2 regions of the Salinispora sp. H7-4 genome follow, and region 1 is predicted to be linked to the other one. Evidence: riboswitches for the same ligand, from Rfam matches in the RefSeq annotation. Region 1 holds a riboswitch; the other holds the start of a gene.
What was found. Region 1 has a riboswitch for ZMP and ZTP ahead of H0524_RS01650 (glycine hydroxymethyltransferase). Riboswitches for the same ligand answer to the same signal wherever they lie in the genome.
Positions count from the first base shown of each region.

Region 1 (3,391 bases):
CCCCGGGTAGCGGATCCAGGTCGATGCGGAGCTGGTCTGGTCGCTCGACATCAGGTCGGGACACCGGCCACGGGTGGAACCGGAGCGTGCCGAGGTTGACCGCCCAGGCCACCACGGCCAGCTCACTCGGCGCGAGCTCGTCCGCGCTGCGACCGCTCGGGAACGTCAGGTGCGCGGTGCGAACCCAGTCGGGAGCGCCCGCCGGCAGCCGCTTCTGGAAGAAGGCGTCCCCGCGGTTGTCCGCCCGCGTCGCGATCTTGGCACCGGTGAAGACGCCGCGCGGCCACCGCTCGAGCATCGTCGGCCGGTCCCGCAGGGCGCGCAGGATGCCCTCGCCGACCGCCAGGAAATAGCGCACCACATCGAGTTTGGTCAGCCCCAACTCGGAGAAGTAGGGCTTGTCCGGGTTGGAGACGCGGACCAGCCGCCGTCCCACCCGGATCTGCTCGGCCGGCGTCGCCACGCCCACACCGTAGCCGTGATCCGCCGCGCACACCGGGTCGGACGCGCATCGCCAGCGGCACGGATCCGACAGCGCCCGGCGAAGGAACGGCTACCAGGCGGTCGGTGGCGACCCGGCCGGCGCCGGCAGGATCCGGCGCGGCTGGCCCGACGGCCCGCCCCGGCGCCGCCACTCCCGGGGGTAGCCCACCGACACCTCCTCGAAGCGCACCCCGTCGTACCAGGTGGTGCGCGGGATGTGGAGGTGGCCATAGACCACCGCGGCCGCATCGAAACGCCGATGCCAGTCGGCCGTCGCCTCGGTGCCGCACCACTGCGCGAAGATCGGATAGCGGAGAATGCGGGTGGGCTCACGACGCAGCGGCCAGTGGTTCATCAGGACCGTCGGCAGCGCCGGGTCCCGCTCCGCCAGCCGCCGGGCCGTCCCGGCGACCCGGGCGGCGCACCAGGCCGACCGGCTCTCGTACGGGTCGGGGTGCAGCAGGTACTCATCGGTGCAGACGATCCCGGTCCGGTACGCCTCGGCGAGCGCCGCCTGCGACGTGTCGAGGCCCTCGGGGCGCCAGCTGTAGTCGTAGAGCAGGAACAGCGGTGCCACGGTGACCGGGCCGCCGGGCCCCTCCCAGACCGGGTACGGGTCCTCCGGTGTGACGACACCGAGCTCCCGGCAGAGCTCGACCAGGTGGGCGTAGCGGGCGGCGCCGCGCAGGGGCACCGGGTCGGCTGGCAGGCTCCACAGCTCGTGGTTGCCGGGCGACCAGAGCACCTTCGCGAACCGGGCAGCCAGCAGCCGCAGCGCCCATTCGACCTGCGCAACCGTGTCTCCCACGTCGCCGGCGACCAGCAGCCAGTCCGCTGCCGACTCCGGGCGGAGCTGCTCGACGACCGTCCGGTTCTCCGCGTGCCGCACGTGCAGATCACTGATTGCGAGCAGACTTCCCCGACCGTCCGCCCGCTCGCCCGGCCCCGCCATGTGCCGATCCTAGCCGCGCTGCCCACCGCCGTCGATCTTCGATCCGGGGCTGCCCCGCCGGGCACGGCGGAGGAACGTCGGCCGGGCGCCGCACCGCGAACCCGGTAGGATCCCCTCGGGTCGGGACTGGCGCGATTTGGGATGGAGCACCATCGGGGAACGACCCACCACGCGGACGCACGCCGAGCGCCTGGGCCTCCACACGTCCACCGGGAACGTTCACCAGGAGGTCACATGTCGGGTAACGCCGAGTCCACCGCCTATCGCAGCGCCCTCGAGGTGATCGGTGCCGTCGAGCCGCGGGTCGCCACCGCCATCCGCGCCGAGCTGGCCGACCAGCGTGAGTCGCTCAAGCTGATCGCCAGCGAGAACTACGCCTCCCCCGCGACGCTGCTGGCCATGGGCAACTGGTTCAGCGACAAGTACGCCGAAGGTACGGTCGGCCGTCGCTTCTACGCCGGCTGCCAGAACGTCGACACCGTCGAGGCGCTCGCCGCCGAGCACGCCCGGGAGTTGTTCGGAGCACCGTACGCCTACGTACAGCCGCACTCGGGGATCGACGCCAACCTGGTCGCCTTCTGGGCGGTCCTCGCCGACCGGGTCGAGTCGCCGGCGCTCAAGCGCGCCCAGGCCCGACATGTCAACGACCTCACCGAGGCCGACTGGTTCGCCTTGCGCCGGGAATTGGGCAACCAGCGGATGCTGGGCATGTCGCTGGACGCGGGAGGTCACCTCACCCACGGCTTCCGGCCGAACATCTCCGGCAAAATGTTCGACCAGCGCAGCTACGGCACCGACCCGGAAACCGGGTTGATCGACTACGACCGGGTCGCCGAGGCCGCTCGCGAGTTCAAGCCGCTGATCCTCGTCGGCGGCTACTCGGCGTACCCCCGGAAGGTCAACTTCCGGATCCTGCGGGAGATCGCCGACTCGGTCGGTGCCACCTTCATGGTGGACATGGCCCACTTCGCCGGGCTGGTCGCCGGCAAGGTCTTCACCGGTGACTTCGACCCGGTTCCACATGCGCACATCGTGACCTCCACCACGCACAAGTCGCTGCGCGGGCCCCGTGGCGGCCTGGTGCTCTGCGGTCCGGAACTCGCCGGGCAGGTCGACCGGGGCTGCCCGATGGTGCTCGGCGGCCCGCTGCCGCAGGTGATGGCGGCCAAGGCGGTCGCGCTCGCCGAGGCGCGGCGTCCCGACTTCGTCGACTACGCCGGGCGCATCGTCGCCAACGCCCAGGCCCTGGCCGACGGGTTGCAGCGTCGGGGCGCGAAGCTGGTCACCGGCGGGACCGACAACCACCTGGCGCTGATCGACGTGACCGGGTACGGGCTCACCGGCCGGCAGGCCGAGCAGGCGCTCCTCGACTCGGGCATCGTCACCAACCGCAACGCGATCCCGCAGGACCCGAACGGCGCCTGGTACACCTCCGGGATCCGGGTTGGTACGCCGGCGTTGACCACCCGCGGCTTCGGCACCGCCGAGCTGGACGCCACTGCCGAGCTGATCCACACCGTCCTGAGCCGGACCGCACCCGGGACGAACGCCGACGGCACCCCGTCGAAGGCGAAGTACGTGCTGGACCCGGACGTCGCCGACCGGGTCGGCAAGCAGGCCAGCGACCTGCTCACCGGTTTCCCCCTCTATCCCGCCATCGACCTCGGCTAGCCCGCCGGCGCCTCGATCGGAGGTGTCAGCGCACGGTGGTGTCCTCGGACCAGCTACTCCGGTAGAGAGTTCCCCGGCCCTGCGGGTCGGGGACACCATCGACGGGCGGCAGCGACGCGGGGAACTCGTCCTCCGGCCCGTTGGGCTGCACTCCCCCGGTCGTCCGGGACCGGCGGAGCCGGGTGACGACGAACCAGCCGAGCCCCGCCACGCAGGCCACGATGACGATGTTCTGAAGCACCCCGGCGTACTCCTCGACCAGATGCCAGTTGTCACCGAGCAGGT
Region 1 is NZ_JABZED010000002.1:343,129-346,519, forward strand. It holds gene H0524_RS01640 (DNA polymerase domain-containing protein) at 1-463, opposite strand, end outside; gene H0524_RS01645 (metallophosphoesterase) at 554-1,435, opposite strand; ZMP/ZTP riboswitch at 1,548-1,638, shown strand; gene H0524_RS01650 (glycine hydroxymethyltransferase) at 1,670-3,106, shown strand; gene H0524_RS01655 (DedA family protein) at 3,132-3,391, opposite strand, start outside.

Region 2 (3,391 bases), 220 kb from region 1:
GAAGGCTAAAGGAGTATGACGATGACGCATCGTGAGCCGAGACCCCCGGCAGGCCTTCCAGATGGAAATTCGTTGCTCGACGACACCAATCGCCGCCTGCTCGGCGTACTGCGCGACGACCCACGGGCCAGCGCCGCCGAGTTGGCGCGCCAGGTCGGCATGTCCGCGCCGGCGGTGCGAGAGCGGCTGCACCGACTCGAACACGCCGGGGTCATCCGCGGCTACCGCGTCGATATCGACCCCGCGGCTCTGGGCCTCCCGGTCGCCGCCTGGGTGCGGATCCAACCCGGTCCCGGCCAGCTGTCAAAGATCGCAGAGTTGGCCGACCGCGTCCCCGAGGTCAGTGAGTGCCACCGGATCTCCGGCGAGGACTGCTTCCTCCTCAAGGTGCACGTAGCCGCCGTGGACGCCCTGGCGGCGGTCCTCGACCAGTTCCTGCTCCACGGCCAGACCACCAGTTCCTTCATCGTCGCCACCCCGGTGGCACCCCGCACCCCCGGACGAAGCTAGCTCCCGCCCGAGGCGCCCGAACCCGGGGGCCCTACCGGTGTTGGGGCCGAGTAACCGTCGTCATCGGGGTGCGGTGGCGTCAGCGCCTGCCGTGCCGCCCGCACCGCGTTACGGAACACCATCGCCACCGTCGTCGGACCGACCCCGCCGACACGGGGAGTCATCGCCCCCGCCACCGTCGCGCACGCCTCGTCCACGTCCGGCAGCAGCCGCCGCCCCGCGTACCGCACCCCACCACCGACGACAACCGCTCCCGGGCGCAGGTGCTCCGGGCGTACGAGACCCGGCACCCCCGCCGCCGCCACCAGGATCTCCGCCCGGCGGGTGTACCGCGGCCAATCCGTCACGCCGGTGTGCACCACCGTCACCGCGGCGTTCGCCGTCGGCCGCTTCTGCGCCAGCAACATCGCCAGCGGACGCCCCAACGTGGCACCCCGGCCCAGCACCACCACCTCCCGGCCGGCCACCGGCACCCCGTGGTACGCCAGCAACGCCTCGATTCCCGCCGGCGTACACGGTGCCGGTCCCGGCAGCCCCAACGCCAGCCGGCCCAGGTTCACCGGGTGCATCCCGTCCACGTCCTTCTCCGGATCCAGCGCCTGCATCGCCCGGTCGAAGTCCAGGTGCCGGGGAACGGGGTGCTGCACCAACACGCCGTGCACCGCCGGGTCCGCACTCAACTGCGTCACCACTGCCTGTAGGTCCGCCTGCGACGCCGACTCCGGCAGCTGCACGTGTGGGGAGGCAAACCCCAACCGCATGGCCTGCCGCTGCTTGATCCGGATGTATCCGACGCTCGCGTCGTCGTCGCCCACCAGCACCGTGGCCAGGGCCGGGGTCATCCCGGCCGCCCGCAGCTGCGTGACCTCCTGCGCCACCTCGGCCAGGATCTGCTCTGCTACCGGTCCACCCGGCAGTGACCGGGCGACCGCAAACGACGTGGACATGGCTCACCTCGCCCCACGGAAGGCCCAGGCGGTCGACCCTCCGCGACGAGCTCCCTGATGGTCATTCCATCCTCGGTGCCGCCAGTCGCGTCGACTTCAGCCTGCCACAGCCCGCCCAGGGTGAGCCAGCCCTGACCCGCCGCCACGGCACTACGCTGACGAGCGTGCACATCCGTCCGATCCCCCTGGCCGGTGCGATCGTGATGCGTCTGGTGGAGGAGCCCGATGCGGGGCCGCTGACCGAGGCATACCTTGTCAATCGTGAGTACCTCCAGCCGTGGGCGCCACGGCGGGCGGATGCCTACTTCACGACGGAGGGGCAGCCGAGTCGGGCGCGCGTGTAGCGGAGGAACAGGTTGCCCTGCTCGTCGAGGAGGGACCGGTGGAGCTGCCACTGCCCGCCCGCGGGCTGCCCCGCCGGACCGGCGGTGATCCGCGGGCCGGCCACCGCCGGTAGCTGCGGCGTGATCGTCATGCAGATCTCGTCGAGCAGGTCCGCCTGGGCCAGCTGGCCGGCCAGTGCGGGGCCACCTTCGCAGACGATGCGTCGGTGCCCCCGCTGTCGAAGCAGCTGGATCGCCTGGTCGAGGTCGACGTCGTAGTCGCCGGCGACCAGGAGTTCGGCGGCTTCGGCTACCGCCGTGCTGGCCTCGGCCGCCGCAGCGGCGGGGATGATCAGGATCGGTCGTGGCTGGCGATGACCTGCGGTACTGGGCTGGAACAACGGGCCATTCAGGTCGAGGTCGAGGCTGCGGGTGACAACCGCGACGGCCGGATAGGACGCTAGGCCGTTGGCTCGTCGACGGGCGATCTCGGGAGCCGACAGGGCGGTCTGCCCGTACCGCTCGGCGCGGACCGTGCCCGCGCCCAGCAGTAACAGGTCGGCGTCTCGTTTGATCAGGCGATAGACCCGCTGGTCACCGCTGCTGGTCAGGGCGGTGCTGGAACCCTCCACCGCCGCGAGACCGTCGATGCTCGACACCGCGACGAGGCGTACGTGACCCTCGGTGGGGGAGGGCAGCGCGTAGCGTTCGTGGAGTTCGTCTTCGTCCAGGTCGATCAGTCCGGCGGCCGGCCACATGTCGCGGATCCGAGAACCGGCGGCGGGCGGCGGCGGGCCCGCCAGCCGCCAGACCAGCTCGGCGAGCCGCTCGGTGAGAAGGGCAGGAAGGCCGATGCGGTCCGCGACTGCCGTGCCGCTGCTGCGGTGCTGTTCGGCATCGTGTCGGTGGCCCCGCACGAGGTACTCCCGGCCGGTGCGGTCCATGGCGTAGCCAAGGTGCTGGCCGTCGACGTCGCCCGAGACGGCGACCGCGTCAACACCGAGGTCCCGCTGCGTGTTGCCGATGCCACGATGACGGCGGCACTGGTCGACCCAGTGGGCCAGGAGTTCGAGCGGGCCATCCCCGTCGACGCCGTTGGCGAGGACGGCGGGCACGGTCGGCTTCGGCGGCCGATGGCTGATCGTGAGCAGCGTCGGTGGGCCGCCCCGGCGCCCGGTGACGCTGAGTTCTTCCAACACCGACAAGATCGAACTGCTCGGGTCCCGCTGGGCTGATGTCATACCTGACCGTTTCGCGCTGGTGGTGGCGTGCTGGTCTGACCCGACCAGCACCGGAGCTGCCCTGGTTGACGACTCATCCCTCTGGGCCCGCAGCGCTAGCGGGGCGGCGTGGTTCCCGTTTGGGGAACACCGTGTACGCGAGGGGCCAGAAGACGAGCCAGATCACCATCGCCAGGCTGAGCTGCCCGATCCACCCCCAGAGTTGCTGGGTCCGCTCGGCGTCGCCGACGAGGGCGATACCAGCGAGCAGAAGAGCGCAGGCAACAGCCCAGGCGAGCAGGCCCCGACCCCACTCGCGCCACTCGTGTCGGGTGCGCTCCGGCCCGTACTGGGGCGCCCGGGTCGGTGGTGGCCCGCCGGCGAACCGGTG
Region 2 is NZ_JABZED010000002.1:124,685-128,075, reverse strand. It holds gene H0524_RS00665 (Lrp/AsnC family transcriptional regulator) at 22-510, shown strand; gene H0524_RS00660 (bifunctional 5,10-methylenetetrahydrofolate dehydrogenase/5,10-methenyltetrahydrofolate cyclohydrolase) at 507-1,457, opposite strand; ZMP/ZTP riboswitch at 1,473-1,556, opposite strand; partial or broken gene H0524_RS24385 (GNAT family N-acetyltransferase) at 1,622-1,795, shown strand; gene H0524_RS00655 (dihydrofolate reductase family protein) at 1,759-3,021, opposite strand; gene H0524_RS00650 (hypothetical protein) at 3,095-3,391, opposite strand, start outside.
Region 2: another riboswitch for ZMP and ZTP. It lies ahead of H0524_RS00660 (bifunctional 5,10-methylenetetrahydrofolate dehydrogenase/5,10-methenyltetrahydrofolate cyclohydrolase); the one in region 1 lies ahead of H0524_RS01650 (glycine hydroxymethyltransferase).